One region of the Arthrobacter sp. B3I4 genome, then DNA from elsewhere that is predicted to be linked to it. Evidence: riboswitches for the same ligand, from Rfam matches in the RefSeq annotation. Region 1 holds a riboswitch; each other region holds the start of a gene.
The links. Region 1 has a riboswitch for S-adenosylmethionine ahead of QFZ61_RS01890 (methionine ABC transporter ATP-binding protein). Riboswitches for the same ligand answer to the same signal wherever they lie in the genome.
Positions count from the first base shown of each region.

Region 1 (6,545 bases):
CGCGTCCCGCCGCTACATGGCGGTCGACGCAGTTATAGGCGACGTTAAGCCGTCCGCCGTCGAACCAGCTGATCTGCGGGCCGGCTCCGGCCTGCGCATCGGCCGGGATGAACCGGTGCGCCGTGTGCCAGGGCTTGCCGGTGCTGGACGATCCGCCCGGTACTTCTTCCCAGTCCAGCCGCAGGGCGGCCGCTTCCCAGAACGCGATCCGCTCGTCCTCGGTCAGCGGGACCCGCACGGGGGATTCAGTCAGCGTTACGCCCACCGTTTCACCGCCCATTTCTCGGCAAGCCCCAGCAGGGCGTCGGTGGCCTTGCCGATCACCGCGAGTAGCACGATGGCCAGCAGGAGCCGGTCCGTTCGGCCGTTGTTTTGGGAGTCGGTGAGCAGGAAACCGAGGCCCATCGAGGAGGCGATCAGCTCGGCCGCCACCAGGAACAGCCACGCCTGCGCCAGGGCCAGCCGCAGCCCGGAGAACACCGCCGGCACCACGGCGGGCAGCTGCACCGTCGTCAGCAGCCTCACGCCCTTGAGCCCGAAGGCCCGGGCCGCCTCAACCAGGTTCCGGTCCACGTGGCGCAGCGCCAGCGAGACCGTGGTGAAGACCGGGAAGAACGCGCCGATCAGGATCAAGGTGATCTTGGAGTCCTCACCGATTTTCATCCAGAGGATGAGCAACGGAACCCACGCCAGGGAGGGTACCGCCCGGAGCGCGCCGATCGTTGGGGCGAGCAGGGCATCGGCGAACCGGGACAGGCCCACCAGCGAACCGAGCACCAGGCCCAGCGCCGCCCCGGCGGCGAAGCCGATCAGCACGCGCTGGGTGGAGATGGCGACGTGCTGGCCGAGCTGTCCGCGCTGCAGCAGGTCAAGGCCTGCCTCCAGCACCATGGCCGGCGGAGGAAGCTGCACCGCGCTGAACATTCCGGCAGCGGTGGAGAGCTGCCAGGCGGCCAGCACCGCTGCCGGAATGACCAGTCCAAGCAGCAGCCGCGCCCAGCCGCTGGTCAGGATCCCGTTGGGCGACCATCCGTTCGCCGGGGACCCATCGCCAGCCGAGGCGGGGGCGGTGGTTGGCCGTGCGGCATCTGCCGGGGTTGCGGGCGCGGTTGCAGCGCGGCCGTGCGTAACTCTGTTACTGGCAAGGCCAGGGGTTCCGAGCTGTGTCATCAGGAGTCCTTGATGGCGGACGGGTCCGCCTTCTTCACCAGCGAGTCATCGAGCAGGGACGCGACGGCGTCGTCGATCTGCTGCTGGCTCGCGACGTCTCCGGTCTCCACGAAGGTCGGGCCGATCTTGGCCAAGACCTTGCGCTGCGCCTCGCCCGGGGCCGGGTCGACGTCGAGGTTGCTGCGCTGCAGCACCACGGTCTTCGCGACGGCGGGGTCCAGGCTGGCCGCATCCGCGAGGATCTGGGCGGTCTCGTCCGGGTTGGCGACGGCCCAGGCGCGGGCCTTCTCGTACGCGTTGACGACGGCCTGGGCCTGCTTCGGCTTGTCCTTGAGGAAGGCTTCCGTGGCGTTGAGGAAGCCGTAGGTGTTGAAAGAAAGATTCCGGTAGAACAGCTTGGCGCCCTTTTGCTCCGCCCCGGCCATGATCGGATCGAGGCCGGACCAGGCATCCACGGAGCCGTTCTCGAGTGCTGCGCGGCCGTCGGCGTGCTGGAGGTTCTGCACGGTGACGTCCTTGGCGGACAGGCCGGCCTCAGACAGGGACTGCAGCAGGAAGAAGTACGGGTCGGTGCCCTTGGTGGCCGCCACGGACTTCCCCTTGAGATCGGCCACGGTGCTGATGCCGCTGCCGGCCTTGGTGACCAGGGCGGCCCACTCCGGCTGGGAGTAGATGTCGATGGTCTTGATCGGTGAGCCGTTGGCCTTGGCCAGGAGGGCGGCCGAGCCGGCGGTGGAGCCGACGTCGACCGCGCCGGAGCGCAGGGCTTCGTTGGCCTTGTTGGACCCGGCCGACTGGACCCATTTGACGCTTACGCCCTGGTCCTTGAGGGCGGCTTCGAGCCAGCCCTTCTTCTTGATCACCAGGCTTAGCGGGTTGTAGGTGGCGAAGTCGATGTTCAGGGTGCCGCTGCCGGCAGCGGCGGCATTGGCCGCCTGCTGGCCGCCTGAGCCTTCACCGGCGACGCAGCCGGTGAGCGCCAGGGCGGCGGAGACGGCAGCGGCGGTGAGGAGTGAACGGCGGGTGGTTTTGCGTGCGAAAGGCATGGGGTTCCTTCGAGAACGGGTGCGAGCGGTGCGGGGAAAGAGCAGGGGAGCCGGGCCGGAATGGGCGGCCGGAAGGTCCGGAAGGGCGGCGGGCCCGGACAGTGCAGGCGGTCAGTGACCGTCGACGCCGAGACTGGCCAGGAGCGAGGCGCGCATTCGGGCCAGCTCGGCCGAGGCCCGGTCGCGGGGGCGTTCGCCGGGGACGACGACGGTGCGGACAATTGCAGCGCCGGGCGCCGGAGCAACTGCCGGGTCCGTTGACGGCACCTCTGATTCGCCGGCTCCGGCGGGGGACTGGGGATCGCTGCCCAGGACGATGATGCGGTCGGCGAGTTGCAGTGCCTCGTCGACGTCGTGGGTTACGAGCAAAACTGTGGTCGGCTCGGCCCGGTGGACCTCCAGCAGCAGGTCCTGCATCTTGATCCTGGTCAGGGCGTCGAGGGCGCCGAACGGCTCATCGAGCAGCAGGACTCCGGGGTTGCGGGCCAGTGCGCGGGCCAGAGCGGCGCGCTGGGCCATGCCCCCGGAGACTTCGCGCGGCCGGTGCTTGGCGAAGTCGTGAAGTCCCACGAGTTCAAGGAGCCGGGCCACCTTGGCCTTGCCGTCCCGGGCGCTGGTGGCGGCGGGCAGGCCGATAGCGATATTTGCCTGCAAAGTATGCCACGGCAGCAGGCGTGGCTCCTGGAACGCGAAGGCGCAGCGGGAATCGACGCCCTGCACCGGGACGCCGCCAATCTCGACACTGCCGGAGCTCGGGGCGTCCAGGCCCGCAGCGGCCCGCAGCAAGGTGGACTTCCCGCAGCCGGATGGGCCGAGGATGGCGAGGACTTCACCGGCGCGGACGTCAAAGCTGATGTCCCGCAGGACGGTGTGCGCCGCGGGTCCGGACCCAAAGGTGCGCCGCAGGGAGCGGAAGGACACGGGCAGTGCCGGGGAACTGGGCCAGCCGACAGGGACGTCTGCGGGTGCCGCGGGGGAGGTCGGGTACAGGACAGCAGTCATAGAGTTACTCCATCGGTCCTGGCAGTAGCACCGTCCTCAAGGGAGGGGGTTGCTGCGGCTTCATCGATCCAGGTCTCTCGGCCGCTCGGGATGGTCACTACCTACTAAAACCGAAAGGACGAATTAGGCCAAATGAGCCGCGTAATATTCGGACACGCGTTTGGCTGGTCTGCCGCGTCAGTCGAATCTTCGGCAGCCTCGTCCGGCTGCATTCGTGCCGTGCTGCCGCTGGCGGCGGGAAGTAGGCTTGGCGCATGACCCATGTCAACGATCCCGCAGTACTCGAACGGCTCCTGCGCACCAAGGGCAGGTGGGCCATAGTGGGCCTGAGCACCAATGAATGGCGGGCCGCCTACGATGTTGCGCTGTTAGTCCGGGACCGGCTGGGGATGGAGATCATTCCGGTCAACCTTCCGGGGGATGACGTCCATGGCGAGACCGGCTACTCCAGCCTCGCGGACATTCCGGCGTCCAAGCACCCACTCGACGTCGTGGACTGCTTCGTGAACTCCCGGAAAGTGGGGGACGTCATCGACCAGGCGATCGCCGTCGGCGCGAAGGCCGTCTGGCTGCAGCTGGGCGTCATCGACGAAGCTGCCGCGGCCCGGGCGAAGGCAGCCGGCCTGGACGTCATTATGAACGCGTGCCCCGCGCAGGAAGCGCCGCGCCTCGGCCTCTGACAGCCGGCCAGCTGGCGGCGGGCCCGCGTCCCACGCGCCGGGCTGCCGTGTGAGGGCGCGTATGACGCGCCCTTTACGGCGTGTGACGCACCGCTTCGCAAGCCGCCGCGGCGTGTGCGAGATTCGTGGTGTAACCATCCCGAGCGGCTGAGAGATCTGGCTCTGTGACGCCGCAGCAACCCCCTCCTTTGAGGACGGTGCTACCGCCAGGACCGATGGAGAACCACGTGTTCTAGGCACCAACAGCCCGAGCTTGGCGCTGCCCTGGTGCCGGACCACAGGGCCTTCCTTGGGTGAACCCCGGAGGAAATCATGAACCCACGCATCAACCCAACACCAGCCCGGACAGCAGGTGGGGACCTGTGATTCAAGTCCAGAATGTCACCACCTCTTTCACGTCGGCCGGAACCACCTTTACCGCCGTCGATGATGTCAGCCTGCGGATCAAGCGGGGCAGTATCCAGGGCATCATCGGATTCTCCGGCGCCGGCAAGTCCACGCTGCTGCGCAACATCAACCTGCTTGAACGCCCGACGTCGGGACGCGTCCTCGTGGACGGGGTGGACCTGATGTCCCTCTCCGACAGGGAACTGAGGAACAGCCGGCACGGCATCGGAATGATCTTTCAACACTTCAACCTGCTCAACAACCTGACGGCCCAGGAAAACGTCGAACTGTCCCTCAAATTCGCCGGCGTCGGGAAGGCGGAACGCCGCCGCCGGGCCGCCGAGACCCTGGATATTGTGGACCTGGCCGACAAGGCGGCAAGTTATCCTGCGAAACTCTCCGGCGGCCAGAAACAGCGGGTGGCCATCGCCCGGGCGCTCGCCACGGAACCGAAAGTGCTGCTCTGCGACGAGCCGACGTCGGCAGTTGACCCCCGTACGACGTCGTCCGTGCTTCAGTACCTGGCGGACGTTAACGCCAAGTTCGGCATCACGATCGTGGTGGTCACCCACGAAATGAACGTCATCAAAGCCATCGCTGACAACGTGGCGGTCATGGAAGACGGCCGCGTCGTGGAGCAATTCGACCTCATCGAACTGGAACGGCCGGGTTTCCACCCGGCAACCTCAATCGGGCGCTACCTGATCTCCGACAAAATCCAGCTGGAGCGCTCCGCACGGGCCGTCCCCGCCGAGGTGCCTGCCGCGATCCCATCGGAAGGACTGATTCATGTTTGACCGCATCCTTGAAGTCCTGCCGGAAATCGCAACGGCCATGGGGCAAACGCTCACCATGCTGCTCGTCGCCATCCCGCTGGCCGTGCTCCTGGGGACACCGCTGGGCATTTTGTTGTACACCATCGGTCCGAACGGGCTCAAGCACAAACCCAAGCTGCACCGCGTCCTGGACGGCCTGGTCAACCTCGTCCGGTCGTTCCCGTTCCTGATCCTGCTCATCGCGATCATTCCGGTGACACGGTTCATCGTCGGCACCACCATCGGCACCGCAGCTGTCATCGTCCCGCTAACCATCAACGCCATCCCCTACTTCGCCCGGTTCGTGGAACAGAACCTCAGCCAGCTTGGCGGCGGAGTGGTGGAGGCCGCCCGGTCCATGGGGGCCAGCCGGTCCCAGATCGTCCGCGACGTGCTCATTGTGGAAGCCAAACCCGGGCTGGTCAGCTCCATCACCATCATGACCGTCAGCTTCGTCTCCTACTCGGCGATGGCAGGCCTGGTGGGCGGCGGCGGAATCGGTGACTTTGCGATCCGGTACGGCTACTACCGCTACGAAACGCCCCTCATGATCACGGCCATTCTCCTGATGATCCTGCTGGTCACCGTCGTCCAGCTCAGCGGCTCCTACCTTGCCCGGCGCCTGGACAAGCGGCTCTGACCGCCTGCTTCCCCGCTGCCCATGCAACCCGACTTTCGAAAGTAACCCATGAAAATTACCAGTACCCGCTTCGACGGACCCCGCCCGCGCCTGCTGATCAGCGCCTTCGTAATGAACACAACCAGCCACATCATGGGAGGCCAGTGGCGCCGCCCCGAAGCGCAGCAGCACCGCTTCAACGAACTCCCACTCTGGATCGATTTGGCGCGCGAGCTGGAGGACGCGAAGTTTGACGCGATCTTCTTCGCCGACGTCGTGGGCCTTTACGGGGATTACGACGGCGGCTGGGCGTCCCTGCTGGAAAAAGGGCTGCAGGTGCCCTCCAACGATCCGCTAATCCTGCTGTCCGCACTCGCCACCGCGACCCGCCAGATCGGGCTGGCGGCGACGTCGTCCGTCATCCAAAGCCATCCGTTCCAGTTTGCCCGGCAGATGTCCACCCTGGACCACATCAGTAACGGCCGGGTGGCCTGGAACATCGTCACCAGCGTGCTGGAAAACGCGCACCGCAACTTCAATGCCACCGAGCTGACCAAGCACGACGAACGGTACGACTGGGCGGACGAATACGTCGAGGCAGCCTACAAGCTGTGGGAGGGCTCATGGCAGGACGCGGCACTCCTCACCGACAAGGAAGGCGGGGTCCACGCAGACCCGGAAAAGGTCAGCAAAATTTATCACCGCGGCCCCCGGTACTCCATCGACGGGCCGCACCTTTCGGCGCCGTCGCCGCAACGCACCCCGGTGCTCTTCCAGGCCGGCAGTTCCGGCCGGGGCCAGCAGTTCTGCGCCGCCAACGCCGAGG
Region 1 covers NZ_JAUSYK010000001.1:403,680-410,224, reverse strand. Annotated here, with positions in the region: gene acs (acetate--CoA ligase) at 1-280, opposite strand, end outside; gene QFZ61_RS01910 (ABC transporter permease) at 256-1,170, opposite strand; gene QFZ61_RS01905 (aliphatic sulfonate ABC transporter substrate-binding protein) at 1,170-2,216, opposite strand; gene QFZ61_RS01900 (ABC transporter ATP-binding protein) at 2,328-3,218, opposite strand; SAM riboswitch class I at 3,225-3,315, opposite strand; gene QFZ61_RS01895 (CoA-binding protein) at 3,473-3,898, shown strand; SAM riboswitch class I at 4,030-4,120, shown strand; gene QFZ61_RS01890 (methionine ABC transporter ATP-binding protein) at 4,261-5,082, shown strand; gene QFZ61_RS01885 (methionine ABC transporter permease) at 5,075-5,740, shown strand; gene QFZ61_RS01880 (LLM class flavin-dependent oxidoreductase) at 5,789-6,545, shown strand, end outside.

Region 2 (6,545 bases), 3.1 Mb from region 1:
GCGTCCTGCCGGATCGACATACTCGGCCGCCTCGACGTGGTACGCCACGGAAGCGAGCCGCGGGTAGAGGCCAATCTTTTCCGCGCCCCCACTCCCGGGCCGAAGAAGTCCATCATGTAACCATCGGGCCGGGGAGTGGCGGACTTCTCTAGGATCTCCACGTCCCAGCCGGCCAGACCAAGTTGGCGGGCCGCAACCAGACCCGCAATGCCCGCGCCCACCACCACAGCCTTCATATCCCGCCTTGGACGCTCGAAACAGCCGGGCCGCAGCACTCTGGCCGGTGCGCAGAAGCCCCAACACCACCCGCTGGCCCATTGTTGACTCCTTCCCCGCGGGCTGTCCAGAGAGTGAGGATTCAGTCTTGCCCCCCACCCGAATGTAACGAACTGGTAACATGGAGCTGATGCCGAAGCAGCCTGGAACCCGAGTCACGCAGCTGGATGGCCTCCGCGGGATCGCCGCCCTGGTGGTGGTCGCCTGCCATCTGCTCTCCGTCTTCCCCGCGATCGGGCGTGTGGTTTCCGACGACCGGTCCGCAGCCCTCAGCAGCGCCGGAATGTGGGCGGTGTTCTCTCCGCTGCACCTGCTCTGGAACGGCACTCCGGCGGTCCATGTGTTCTTTGTGCTGTCTGGTTTTGTCCTTATCCTGCCGTTTACGAAGGCCCGCGCCGGAGGGAACTGGGCGCCGTACTACGCCAAGCGTCTGCTCCGGCTCTACCTGCCGGCGTGGGCGTCCCTGGCCATGGCGGTCGCGCTGATCGCTCTCATTCCGCGCACGGCATCACCGCTGCAGAGCCCGTGGGCGGACATGTACGTGACCACACCGAACACGGGCCAGGTTGCGAAGGACGCGCTGCTGTTCTTGAGCGCGAGCACCATCAATACCCCGCTCTGGACTTTGAAGTGGGAGGTGCTGTTCTCCCTGTTGCTTCCGCTCTACGTTCTGCTCGCGCTCCGCTGGCGGCGGTTCTGGCTCCTCAAACTCGGACTCGTCCTGGGTCTGGCCGGCCTGGGTGCAGTCCAGCACGTGGACTGGCTGATCTACCTGCCGATCTTTGCGGTCGGCGCGATCCTCGGCGTGGAGCGGACCCGGATCCGCGACCTCACCCGGGTCTGGCCGCGGTTCGTCTGGGTGCCCGTCACCGCCGTCGGCCTGGGCCTGGCCAACGCGGAATGGCTTAGCCCTGCGATGCCGGTCAAGGGCGTCGAAGCGCTCGTAACCGTCGGCGCGACACTGCTCGTCCTGGTGTTCCTCCTCACGGCTCAGGCGAAGAAGCTCGGCGACACCGCCGTCGTGCAGTGGCTGGGCCGGATCTCCTTCAGTCTCTACTTGGTGCACCTGCCCATCATTCTGGCCGGCGTCACCCTGCTGCGGTCAGTTTCCCTGCCGCTGGCGCTCGCTGTCTCCGGGGCAGCCTCGTTCGCAGCCGCTGTGTTGTTCTACCGTTTCGTGGAGCGCCCGGCGCAGCGGCTGTCCGTCGCCGCCGGACGGGCTGTCGAGCGTAGGGTCGGTGCTCGTGCGGAGCGCTCGGCGGGACCGGAGGTTGCCCCCACGACGGGCGCGCCGTCGTCGTCCGTCAATGACACCAGCGACGACGGCGGCCCTTCGCGCGACCACTCTTATGGCACGGGGTCGACCACGCGCGAACACGCTGAGCCCCGCCGGCCCCGGCAGGCGGTCTCCCGTTAGGCGTTCCTTGTCTCACGGAACGCCGCGAAGTGCTGAAGCGGTTTGTCGGGCTGGGACGAAACCTGTGGCGCCGTCGTAGTCCGAAAATCGTCGGTGGTAATTCGCCTCGGAAATCTCCTGTAGGGTTGATCCTGTTGTTGTGTTTATGCAGTTCGTAGTTCAGGCAGTACGCGCGGTCGAAAGTCCGCGTTCTTCTGAAGCAGCGGTTTTGAGCACCCCACACTGGAGGACCCGAAAGTCGGGACTTTTCCTCCACCTTCACGAAGGACAAAAATAATGGCTACTGGTACCGTCAAATGGTTTAACGCTGAAAAGGGCTTCGGCTTCATTTCCCCCGATGACTCCTCGCAGGACGTTTTCGCTCACTACTCCGCGATCGCTTCCTCCGGCTTCCGCTCCCTCGAAGAGAACCAGAAGGTCTCCTTCGAAACCGAGCAGGGCCCCAAGGGTCCCCAGGCCGTCAACATCCAGTCCCTCTAATTCTTTAGAGCTTCTGGACCGTTAGGTTTAGAGCAGGGCCCGTCTTCGGACGGGCCCTGCTTTTGTTTAACCCGGGTGTGCTTTCTGGGTCAGCGGCGCAACGCGCTCAGCCCGGCTACTTTGCGCTGGCGGCCTTGGGACCGGCACCAATGGACCAGACGCGCGGCGGAGTGGTGCCGTTCACGGCGTAGTCGCCCACGATCCGGGCCTTGAAGACCCAAGGGTTGTGGCTCGCGGCTGTGCGGGCGTTGCGCCAGTGCCGGTCCAAGTTCTTCTTGGTGCTGGTGCCGGAAGCGGCGAGGGCGTCGAAGATGTCCGAGGTGGCCCGGGTGGCGAGTTCCGTCAGAATGATCTGAGCCTGGGCGGTTTCCAGTTCGGCCAGGTCGTTGAGGCGCTCTTCCTCTTCCAGGTCGCCCAGGAACGCGCCGTCGTACGCTCCCTGCAGCGCCCGGGCGGCTCGCTCCAAGGTGGCTTCAGCCGCGTAGGCCTTGGCCGAGACCTGGCCCACCACCTGCAGGATCTGCGAGTCGGCAGCGAAAGAGTCGGCGTTGCCATGGGAGAAAATCCGGGTCCGGTTGCGGACCTCGACGGCGATCTCCCGCTCGGCGGCCTTGATGCTTCCGGCCAGCACGGCCAAGAGCACGGCCTGGTAGAACGCCGTCTGGTACTTGAAGCGGGTGTCGAAATCGATGACGTTCCCGGCCTCAACAGCGGCGTCCGTGAACGTGCTGGTGCCCGATCCGGTTGTGCGCTGCCCGAAGCCGTCCCAGTCGTCCGAGTGTGTGACGCCCGGCTGGTGGGCATTGACGACGGCGATCACCTTGACATTGTTGTCGGTGCGCTGGGCGAACGTGTCGATCCAGTCCGCGAAGATGCTGCCCGTGGAGTAGTACTTCGTGCCGCTGATCCGGAATCCGCCGGTGCTGCTGCCGGGATCGGGGCTGACCTTGGTGATCACGTCGCCGATCTTGACGGTGCCCACCTCGGTCCACGAGTTGCCCGCGATCTCGCCTTTGACGAAGCGTTCCAGCCACACGGCACGCTGGGCTCCGGTGGAGACCAGCCGGTCCTCGACGAAGGCGAAGTGCCCCCGCAGGGCCTGCGGGATGTTGGAATCGGCGGCCGCGAGTTCGGTGAGCAGGCGGAAGAGCTGCGGCAGGGACGCTCCGAACCCGCCGTCGGCCACGGGAACGCGGAGGGCGCCGAAGCCTGCCGCGGTGAGTTCCTTGATTTCGGCAAACGGCAGCTGGTGGTCCTGCTCGCGGGCGCTGGCCCCTTCGGCGATGCGGGCGAAGATGGGACGGAACAGGTTGGCGAGGGTCTGGTAGTCGGCTTCGGGGACGGCGGTGGTCACTGATGACATGGAGTTGCCTTTCGTTGGTGCTGGAGGGTGTTGGAGGGTGTTGGGTGGAGCCGTGGCTACGCTGGAACGGGTTCGATGGCGGCTGGGGCGGTCTCGGCGTCCGCGGCGGTCCGCGAACCGGCGGACCGGCTGAGGACCAGGGCCGCAGTGAACGCGGCGGCGATGACGACGGCGGCGGCCACCGCCGGGAGCCACCCGGCCGGCCACGCGCCGGAAAGCCCCAGCAGGGCCGGTACCGTCGTCGTGAGTTGGCCGGTAAGCAGGACCGCCCAGCCGGTGAACGCCGAGAGCGAGGACCTTCCGCCGGCCAGGATCAGGAAGAACAGGAACCACAGGACCGCCCAGCTCAGCCAGAGCACCGACAAGAAGGGATCTGTGCCGAAGTTGGCAGCGGAGTAAAAGACGGCCAGCACGGCAACCAGGGCGCAGAACCAGCCCACCCCGGCCGACTCCAGGCTGAGCACGGCGTTCAGCCCGACGTAGAGGTAGGTGATGCCGAAAAGCACGATGCCAGCAGCTCCCAGCAGGAGGCCGCCGTCGCCGCCGGCGGCAGCAGCGAGGAACACGGCCAGCAGCAGCTGCAACAGGCCGATGACGATGTTGAAGACGCCGCTGTCCCGGGCCGGGATACGGCCCAGAAGGCCCAGGCCGTTGATCAGGAGAGCGGCTCCGGAAAGGATCAGGCAGATATATGACATGGAAAATTCCGTCCACGAGGACGCCCCGCTTAGGCGGGGCTCGATACTTGCCGCAGCGCTTGTGCGTGCGGCCGGATCTTCACCTGGGGCACCCCGCCACGAAGAGGGTTGCCGTCCAACAAGCCAGGGCTCAATGTTGGAACTCTTGATCTGTACCTAGGACACTAGGGGCGCCGAGCGTCGGACGACAAGGAAATTGACGCCGTATGAAGCCGGGCCGTCAATCGGCCGCCGGAAGCACGCCCAGAGTCCAGCTGTAGTCTTCGGCGTGGGAGTCCGGGCGTCAGCCCCGCCGCACCTCGGTGGACCCGTGTTCCACCGGGAGCGCCGGGGCGACGGAATTCCGCGTTGAGAGTTGCCGCTTGATCTGCTCAAGCTCCACCTGCAACTGGTCAACCGTGGCCCGGTATTTGTCGAACGCGGCCGCCCGGCGCCTGGCCATGGCGAAATTGATGCCGGCGGCGAGCACGGCCAGCGGGAATGACACCAGCAGGGCCCACCCGGACACGGTAAGGAAGTCCAGGGCTATGGGAAGCGCGTGCTGGAACGCGAAGAAGTCGTTCACTCCGCCGACCACCCCGCTCAGAGCCGAATCCAGGGGACCCAGGTACTTCCCGACGATTGGCGTCCCGGCAAGCGACGGTGTGCTCAGCGGCGGTTGAGCCCCCACAGACCAGCGCGGGTCAGTGAAATGGTTCAGGACGTAAATGCCGGCAGCGGTGTTGATCGCGGCGAAGAGCAGGACGGAACCCAGCGCAGTCCAGTGAAGCCGCCGCGGACGCCAGAGGCCGGCTGCAACCGCGAAGACGGCGGCTGCCACCCAGGCAAAGAGGCGCAGTTGGTCGCGGCTCATGCCGCTGAGTAGGTCCAAGGAAATTCCCGCCTCTTACACTTGAAGTCGATGCCCGTTCAGGTCCGGAGCGAGCCTATCGCAGCAGGGATGTCGCGGCAGCGCCGTCGTCGTCCTCACCAGCTTGCCCGAAGATGTCGATGGCCCCTCCCGGATAATCGGAAGGGGCCACTGGGTGCACGAACGCTGGCGCGTTACGGCGTCGGCATGCCGCCGTTGACGTTCAGCGTCTCGCCAATTACGTAGCTGGACTCGGACGACGCGAGGAACACGTACGCCGGGGCGAGTTCGGCCGGCTGCCCGGCGCGGCCCAGCGGGGTTTCCTTGCCGAACTCCGGCAGGTCCTCGGTGGGCTGGCCGCCGCTGGGCTGCAGCGGGGTCCAGATCGGGCCGGGGGCCACTGCGTTGACGCGGATGCCCTTGGGGGCCAACTGCTGGGCCAGACCCTTGGTGAAGTTGTTGATCGCGCCCTTGGTGGAGGCGTAATCCACCAGCGTCTCCGACGGGCTGTACGCCTGGATGGAGGTGGTGTTGATGATCGCGGACCCGGCCGGCAGGTGCGGCAGGGCTTCCTTGGTCAGCCAAAACATCGCGTAGACGTTGGTCTTGTACGTGTGGTCGAACTGGACGTCCTCAATGTCGGCGAGGGCCTTCTGCGCGACCTGTTTGCCGGCATTGTTGACCAAGATGTCGAGGCCGCCGAGTTCGCGCACCGCGGTCTCCACGAGCTCACGGCACATGGCCGAATCCTTGAGATCGCCGGGGACCTTGACGGCTTTGCGGCCCGCCTTCTCGATCAGGTTGGCGATCCGGGTGGCATCCTCTTCCTCCTCCGGCAGGTAGGACATCACGACGTCGGCACCCTCCCGGGCGAACGCGATCGCCGTTGCGGCGCCGATCCCGGAGTCCGCGCCGGTGATAAGCGCCTTGCGGCCCTCGAGCCGGCCGGTGCCGCGGTAGCTGTCCTCGCCGAGGTCCGCTTTGGGTGTCATCTTGGCGTCCAGGCCGGGTTCCGGCTGGCTCTGCTCGGGCGGTTCGATCTGCTCGTAGGCGGTGACGGGGTTCCTGAACGTGTACTGGTCAGTCATGGTTCTCCTCCGGATGGTTGCGTTCGGCCCGGGCTTTCCTCCTGCACAGGGATGGCCTGTTCAAAACAATCGGGGGCCGGCGGCGGGTGGATCGTCCAACACGCTAAGCATGCTTAGTATTCACCCTAGTCCCGGCGGGGGAGGGGGCGCAACGGGGAAGGGGCAACAGGCCTTGCTGCTAAAGCGGGACATGTTGTTCAGCCGGACCTGCTGTTAGCGGAACCTGCTGTTTAGCGGGACCTGCCGGCAACGTCGGCCAGAACCTGCGCGCCGCTCCGGGCGCCGGCGCTGTTGCGCAGGCGGGTGCCGATCTCCGCCGCTGCTCTCGCGCAGCTTTCCGAGTCGAGGAGCTCCGAAAGTTTGTTGCCGATTT
Region 2 covers NZ_JAUSYK010000001.1:3,511,833-3,518,377, reverse strand. Annotated here, with positions in the region: gene QFZ61_RS16490 (NAD(P)/FAD-dependent oxidoreductase) at 1-236, opposite strand, end outside; gene QFZ61_RS16485 (acyltransferase) at 407-1,693, shown strand; gene QFZ61_RS16480 (cold-shock protein) at 1,970-2,173, shown strand; gene QFZ61_RS16475 (acyl-CoA dehydrogenase family protein) at 2,289-3,536, opposite strand; gene QFZ61_RS16470 (AmiS/UreI family transporter) at 3,593-4,234, opposite strand; SAM riboswitch class IV at 4,273-4,385, opposite strand; gene QFZ61_RS16465 (hypothetical protein) at 4,518-5,087, opposite strand; gene QFZ61_RS16460 (SDR family oxidoreductase) at 5,279-6,172, opposite strand; gene QFZ61_RS16455 (glycosyltransferase) at 6,403-6,545, opposite strand, start outside.
Region 2: another riboswitch for S-adenosylmethionine. It lies ahead of QFZ61_RS16470 (AmiS/UreI family transporter); the one in region 1 lies ahead of QFZ61_RS01890 (methionine ABC transporter ATP-binding protein).

Region 3 (6,545 bases), 2.8 Mb from region 1:
GGTCGATTCTACGAAACACGGCGGCGCAAGCGCGAAGATTGTGACGGTTGTGTGACCTCAGACGTCCTTGGCGGCCCGGAAGCCGGCGTCGAGGTCCGCGATGATGTCGTCGATGTGCTCAAGACCCACCGACAGCCGCACCAGGCCGGGGTGGACGCCGGCCACCGCCTGCTGTTCGGGTGAGAGCTGGCTGTGGGTGGTCGACGCCGGGTGGATGACCAGGGAACGCACGTCGCCGATGTTCGCCACGTGGGAATGCAGTTCGAGCGCGTCAACGAAGCGCTTTCCGGCTTCCGCTCCCCCGGCCACGATGAACGACACGACGGCGCCGGTGCCCTTGGGTCCGTACTTGCGGCCCCGCTCGTACCACGGGCTGGAGGGCAGACCGGCGTAGGCAACCGATTCGACGTCGTTCCTTGCCTCCAACCACGTGGCTACCGCCACGGCGTTGGCGACGTGCCGTTCCATCCGCAGGCTGAGGGTCTCAATGCCCTGCGCGATGAGGAAGGCATTGAACGGTGAGACGGCGGAACCGAGGTCGCGCAGCAGCTGGACCCGTGCCTTCAGAATGAAGGACAGGTTGGCGCCCAGCGCGCCGTCCGCTCCCAGGTCCCGGGCGTAGACCAGGCCATTGTAGGTGGGGTCCGGGGTGTTGAAGCCCGGGAAGCGTTCCGGGTCCTTGCCGAAGTCGAAGTTGCCGGAGTCCACGATCACGCCGGCGATCGCGGTGCCGTGGCCGCCCAGGTATTTGGTGGCGGAGTGGACCACGACGTCCGCGCCCCACTCGAGCGGCCGGATCAGGTAGGGGGTGGAGAGGGTGTTGTCCACGACCAGCGGCACCCCGGCCCGGTGCGCGACGTCGGCGATGCCTTCGATGTCCAGCACGTCCTGGCGCGGGTTGGAGACGACCTCGCCGAAGAACAGCTTTGTGTTCGGGCGCACCGCGTCGCGCCATTGCTCGAGGTTGTCCGGGTCCGCCACGAAGGTCACGGCAATGCCGAGCTTCTTCAGCGTGTGGCCCAGCAGGTTGTAGGTGCCGCCGTAGAGGCTGGGGCTGGCGACGACGTGGTCGCCGGCTTCGGCGACGTTGAGGACGGCGAAAGTTGCCGCGGCCTGGCCGGAGCTGAGCAGGAGCGCACCGACCCCGCCTTCGAGGCTTGCGATCCGCTGTTCCACCGCGTCCTGGGTGGGGTTGCCGATCCGGGTGTAAATAGGTGCCAGCTCGGCGAGGGCGAAGCGGTTGGCGGCGCTTTCGGCGCTGGGGAAGACGAACGACGTCGTCTGGTAGATCGGCAGCGACCGGGCGCCCGTGGCGGAATCGGGCTGTTGCCCGGCGTGAATCTGGCGGGTTTCGAAGGACCAGGCGTTCGACATTGAAGTACTCCTGTGACTGGGCACAGACCGTCACGGCCCGCTGGGCCGGACGGCTCTGGCGCCGCGCTTGCCTCCCGGCGGGCGCCGGAGGGCCAGGTCTTCACCCGGGGCACCCCACCGCGTATGGAGGGTTGCCGGCCAGCAAGCCGGGGCTTCGTGCTGGCACTCATGACCTGCGTCCAGTTTAGGAAGGCTTTCCGGCACCGGGAAGGTTTGTGACGAAGATGAAGACAGTCGCCGGCAAGGCCTGGCGGAGCCCCAAACTGGGCCTCTAACGGGGTTAGGCTACCCTAAGCTGAGAGCTCCATCACAAAGTGCCAAGATGAGGGCATGCGCATGGATCACGTCTCTTACGCCTGTGAACAAGATGGCCTTGCGGCCACCACCGACCGTATTGCGTCCGCCCTCGGAGTCGAAGCCGTGAAGGGCGGGGTACACCCCCGATTCGGGACCCGCAACATGATTATCCCGCTTGCGGGGCACAAATACCTGGAAGTCGTAGAGGTCCTGGACCACCCGGCTTCGGACAAGGCTCCGTTCGGCCAGGCCGTGCGTGCCCGCTCGGCAGCCGGCGGCGGCTGGATGGGCTGGTGCGTCGAGGTCGACGATCTGGCTCCCTTCGAGGAGCGCCTGGGACGCCTGGCCGTCAACGGCAACCGAAAATTCCCGGACGGCAGGGAACTGGTCTGGAAGCAGATCGGCATCCTCGGTCTCATCGCGGACCCGCAGGTGCCCTACATGCTCAAGTGGGAAGGCGACCCGGCCCTGCACCCGTCCCACGCCTACGAAAGCAGCGTAAAGATGTCCTCCCTCACGATCGCCGGCTCGGCTGAGCGGGTCACCGAGTGGCTGGGCGAACCGGTGGAGAAGCCGCTGGAGGATGTGGACGTGAACTGGCTGGCCCCGCACGGGACGCCCGGAATCATGTCCGTCACCTTCGAAACCAATTCCGGAGCCGTCACCATCTGACGCCTGCCAGAAAATCTTCGGCCGCCAGCAGCGGGTGCCAATGACGCCACCCACCGCTGACGGCCGAATTTCTTTAACCCGGCCCCGGGGCGGACGGCAGCGCAGGCGGGCTCACCCAGGAGTCAGCCCAGGCCGATGGCTTTGCCGAAGAGGCTGAAGCCGACGAATGCGACAATGTCCAGCAGCGCATGGGCGATCACCAGCGGCATCACCCGCCGCGTCCTGGTGTAAATCAGGGCGAAGACGACGCCCATGACGGCGTTGCCGATGAAGGGTCCGAAGCCCTGGTACAGGTGGTAGCTGCCGCGCAGCATGGAGCTGGTGAAAATCGCCAACGGCATGCCCCAGCCGAACTTGCCGAGCCGGTCCAGCAGGTAGCCGACCACAATCACTTCCTCCACGATCCCGTGCCGGATGGCGGAGAGAATGAGCACGGGCACCGTCCACGAGTAGGAGTCCAGCGCGCTGGGGATGATCGCCGTCGTGATCCCCAGCGCCCTCCCGGCGGCGTACAGGCCAAGTGACGGGATGCCAATGGCCGCTGCGAGGCCCAGCCCCTGGAGCAGGTCCCTGCCCGGGCGGGCAAAGTTGAACCCGAGCTTGCGGAACGCGGAGGTGCCGGTGCTGGAGGCGCCGGCGGGAAGCCCGGTGGGCCGGTGCTCGGTCAGGAAATAGATCACCAGCACCACCGGAACCAAGGCAAAGATGATGTCCAGCAGCTGGTAGGTGAGGTCGAAGTACTCCCGGCTGCTCTGGGACCGGTTGAGCGTGGAGGTGCCCTGCGCCAGCGGCGCCCGGGTCAGCTTGTCCAGCAGCTGCACTACGGAGTACACGGCCGACTGTCCGAGTGACAGGCCTAGGACAATCCAGACTTCGAGCCGCAGCCGACGGCGGGAGGGAACCAACATGCTTCTATCCTGCCTGCCGTTGCCGGGAGTTCACTGCACGCAGCCTCGCAGCGGGCAGGCCGCGCGCCGAAGGGCGGGGCGTCAGGCATCCTCCCGGTCCGGGTTTTCGAGGCGGAAGAAGTTGGACTGGCGCCCGTCGCTGCGCTGCTCCTGATAGATGAAGTTCAGGCCGCGGTCATCGAAGGTCTTAAACCACTCGTCCCAGCTCACCTTCTTCAGGTTTGCATCACTGCCGCCAAAATCGATCCTCAGGACACCGAGGTGGTCGCCGTGCTTGGTGCCCTCGACGGTGGCCGGCACGCCGTCGCGGTCCTCGGCCCACTGCCGGATGACTTCGTGGTGGGTTGTGGCCAGGCTGCGGCCCTCGCGTTCCGGCTCGTCCTCGGTGGACGTGATCTCCTGCGAGTACTTCAGCGACTTGGAGGAGTCTGCTCCCTCGCGGATTCGTCCGCCTTCCGGGCCTGCACCGAGATCACCGGAGCCTTCGCCGGTCTCAGTGCCGGTCTCCGTACCGTCCGCCGAACGGGCCTTGGCAACCTCCTGGACGAGTTCTTCCTTGCGCAGCTTGGAGGCGCCGCTCACCTCTTCGTCCCGCGCCTCCTTCCGGAGTTCATCGACCTTCATTTCGCGCAGTTCCGACTCGTCCGCTGCGCCGGTCTTCCGGTCCGCTGAATCCTTGTCGGCCATGGTCCCACTCCTTAGATATTAGGCTGCCGCCGGTTTTCGTAAGCGTACTTACTATCTAGCTTCGTGTGCGGGCAACTTGTCAAGGGTCCCGTCAAGTTCAGTCGGGCCAGGAGGCCGCCGAACCGTCGCCTAGGGGGCCGGCGTCGGCTTCAGCCCGATGACCTCGTGGAATTTGCCGCTGCGGCCGCCCTGTGGCGCTTCCGCCGCCCGGACAAGTTGCACGTTTGAAAGGCCCTGCCCTGCCAAGAACCCGCCGAGCTTCGCCGACACGTCCGTCCACACCGCCTCCCCCACCGCCCCCGGTTCCAGCTCGAGGCGCACCCGCAGCGTGGCAGGACCGGACTGGACCAGCTGGAAGCGGTACACGCCGGGGGCGCCGTCGACGGGGGCGGTAAGGGCGAGCGGCAGGACCCGTACCGCGGCCCCGCCGGCATCTTCCAGGCGCAGGACGTCGTCGTGCCGGCCAGCCACGTGGATAGCGGGCAGCGGATTGCCGCAGGGGCAGGGGTCGGCCTTGGCGATAACGGAGTCGCCGAGGTCATAGCGGATCAGCGGCTGGACCAGGTTGGCGAGGTTGGTCAGCAGCACGGTATGGGACGGCTGCCCGGCGGGCGTGGGCCGGTGATCCGCCTCCACCGGTTCCAGGATGACCCAGTCGCTGTTGACGTGCAGCCACCCGCCAGCACATTCCAGGCCGATGGGGGTGAACTCGGAGGCAGCGTAGACGTTGTAGACCGCGGCGCCGAACGCTGCCGCCACCCGGGACCGGCCGACCAAAGTCTCACCGCTGGCCTCCACCACCACCGGACGCAGGCGCAACTGGCCGGCCTCCTGCTCCCCGGTCCGGCCAGGAGTTCGAGCGCACTCGGGTAGCCCACCACTAGCGCCGGATCGAAGTCGTTGAGCGCGTCCACCAGCAGGTCAAGCGGCTGCTGCACGGAGAACAAACGGAGGGCACGGCGGCGGCGCCGGCTGCGGCGCCGCTCCGACTCAACCCAGACGGCGGCCGCGAAGTGGCCGCCGGTACCCACAACGACGGCCGCGCGGACGCCCAGCCGCAGCACTGCCAGCAGCCGGCGCGGGTTAAGCGCGGTGCCGAGCGCCCGGACGCCCAGCGCCCGGTAGCGGATGAGGGCGGCGGGGTCGTGCACGAACAACCCCGGGTGCCCGGTAGTGCCGGAGCTGACGAAGACGAGGTAACGGCCGCGGTAACGGCTCCCTACCAGCGATGGATCGGCGACGAAGGCTTCCAGGCCTGCCCGGGTGACGGCGGGATCAGTGACCCAGTCGTCGAAATGCGCCATCAGCTGCGGCTTGGTCACCGGCGGCAGGTCCTCGAGCGGGATATCCCCGGCGGGCAGTCCGAGGTAGTGCGTCCGGTAGAACGGGGAACTGGTGCGGGCGTGCGCCACCAGGGCGGAGAGCCTGGCGTCCCGGCGGCGCGCCAGGGCCGGGGGCCCGGCGCGCTTGGCCCGCACCAGATCCATCACAACGGACAGTTCCCTGGCGAAGCCGGCCATGCGGCGTCTCCTTCCGTGCGGACGGTCAGCAGACCGTCAGCGGGCGCGAACCCCGGCGCGCCAGACGGCGGAGGTGAGCGGCATACCCGGCCGGTAGGCCAGGTGGGTGGCGGACGGGGCGTTGAGCAGGTGCAGGTCGGCCCGGTGTCCGACGGCGATCGAGCCCACCGCCCGCTCGCCGTCGACGTCGTTCCCGGCGTCCCGGCCCAGCGCCAGGGCACCGCCGTACGTTGCCGCCCGGACGGCTTCGTGCACGCTGAGCCGCATCTGCAATACCGCGGTGGTGACGCAGAACGCCATCGAGGACGTGTAGGAGGTACCAGGGTTGCAGTTGGAGGCCAGGGCCAGCTGGACCCCGGCGTCCAGCAGCTCACGGCCGGGGGCGAGCGGCTGCCGGGTGGACAGGTCGCAGGCCGGCAGGCAGGTCGCCACGGCACCGCGCTCCCCCGCGCCGGCAGCCGCCTCCCAGCCTGACCAGCTGTCTGCGAGAGCGTCCACATCGGCCCGGGACAGGTGATTGACGTGGTCTACGCTCGCGGCACCGAACTCGACTGCCAGCCGGACGCCGGGACCTTCACCCAGTTGGTTGCCGTGCACCCGCAGGCCGAGGCCCGCTTCGCGGCAGGCCGTGAGCACCCGGCGGGACTGGTCCTCGTTGAAGGCACCGCGTTCGCAAAAGACGTCGGCCCAGCGGACGTAGGGCCGGACCGCGGACAGCATGGGCCCGCAGACCAGGTCGGTGTACTCCTCCGCGCCCATCCCGGCCGGGACCAGGTGGGCGCCGAGGTACGTCACCTCGTCGGCGACAGTGGACGCAATCCGGGCGCTGCGGGCTTCGTTGTCCACATCCAGGCCGTAGCCGGTCTTGGTCTCGAGGTAGGTGGTGCCCTGGGAGACGGCCTCGGCCACGCGGCCCAGCGCCAGCCGGGTCAGGTCGAAATCGCTCGTGCTCCGGGTGGCGCCGGTGGTGACGGCAATTCCGCCGGCCCGGTAGTGCTCCCCCGCCATCCGCGCCTCGAACTCCGCTGTCCGGTCGCCGGCAAAAATCAGGTGCGTGTGCGAGTCCACCCAGCCCGGCAGCAGGGCG
Region 3 covers NZ_JAUSYK010000001.1:3,235,882-3,242,426, forward strand. Annotated here, with positions in the region: gene QFZ61_RS15345 (bifunctional o-acetylhomoserine/o-acetylserine sulfhydrylase) at 58-1,374, opposite strand; SAM riboswitch class IV at 1,433-1,548, opposite strand; gene QFZ61_RS15350 (VOC family protein) at 1,705-2,343, shown strand; gene QFZ61_RS15355 (CPBP family intramembrane glutamic endopeptidase) at 2,466-3,251, opposite strand; gene QFZ61_RS15360 (Rho termination factor N-terminal domain-containing protein) at 3,333-3,938, opposite strand; gene QFZ61_RS15365 (hypothetical protein) at 4,068-4,526, opposite strand; gene QFZ61_RS15370 (hypothetical protein) at 4,517-5,458, opposite strand; gene QFZ61_RS15375 (amidohydrolase family protein) at 5,495-6,545, opposite strand, start outside.
Region 3: another riboswitch for S-adenosylmethionine. It lies ahead of QFZ61_RS15345 (bifunctional o-acetylhomoserine/o-acetylserine sulfhydrylase); the one in region 1 lies ahead of QFZ61_RS01890 (methionine ABC transporter ATP-binding protein).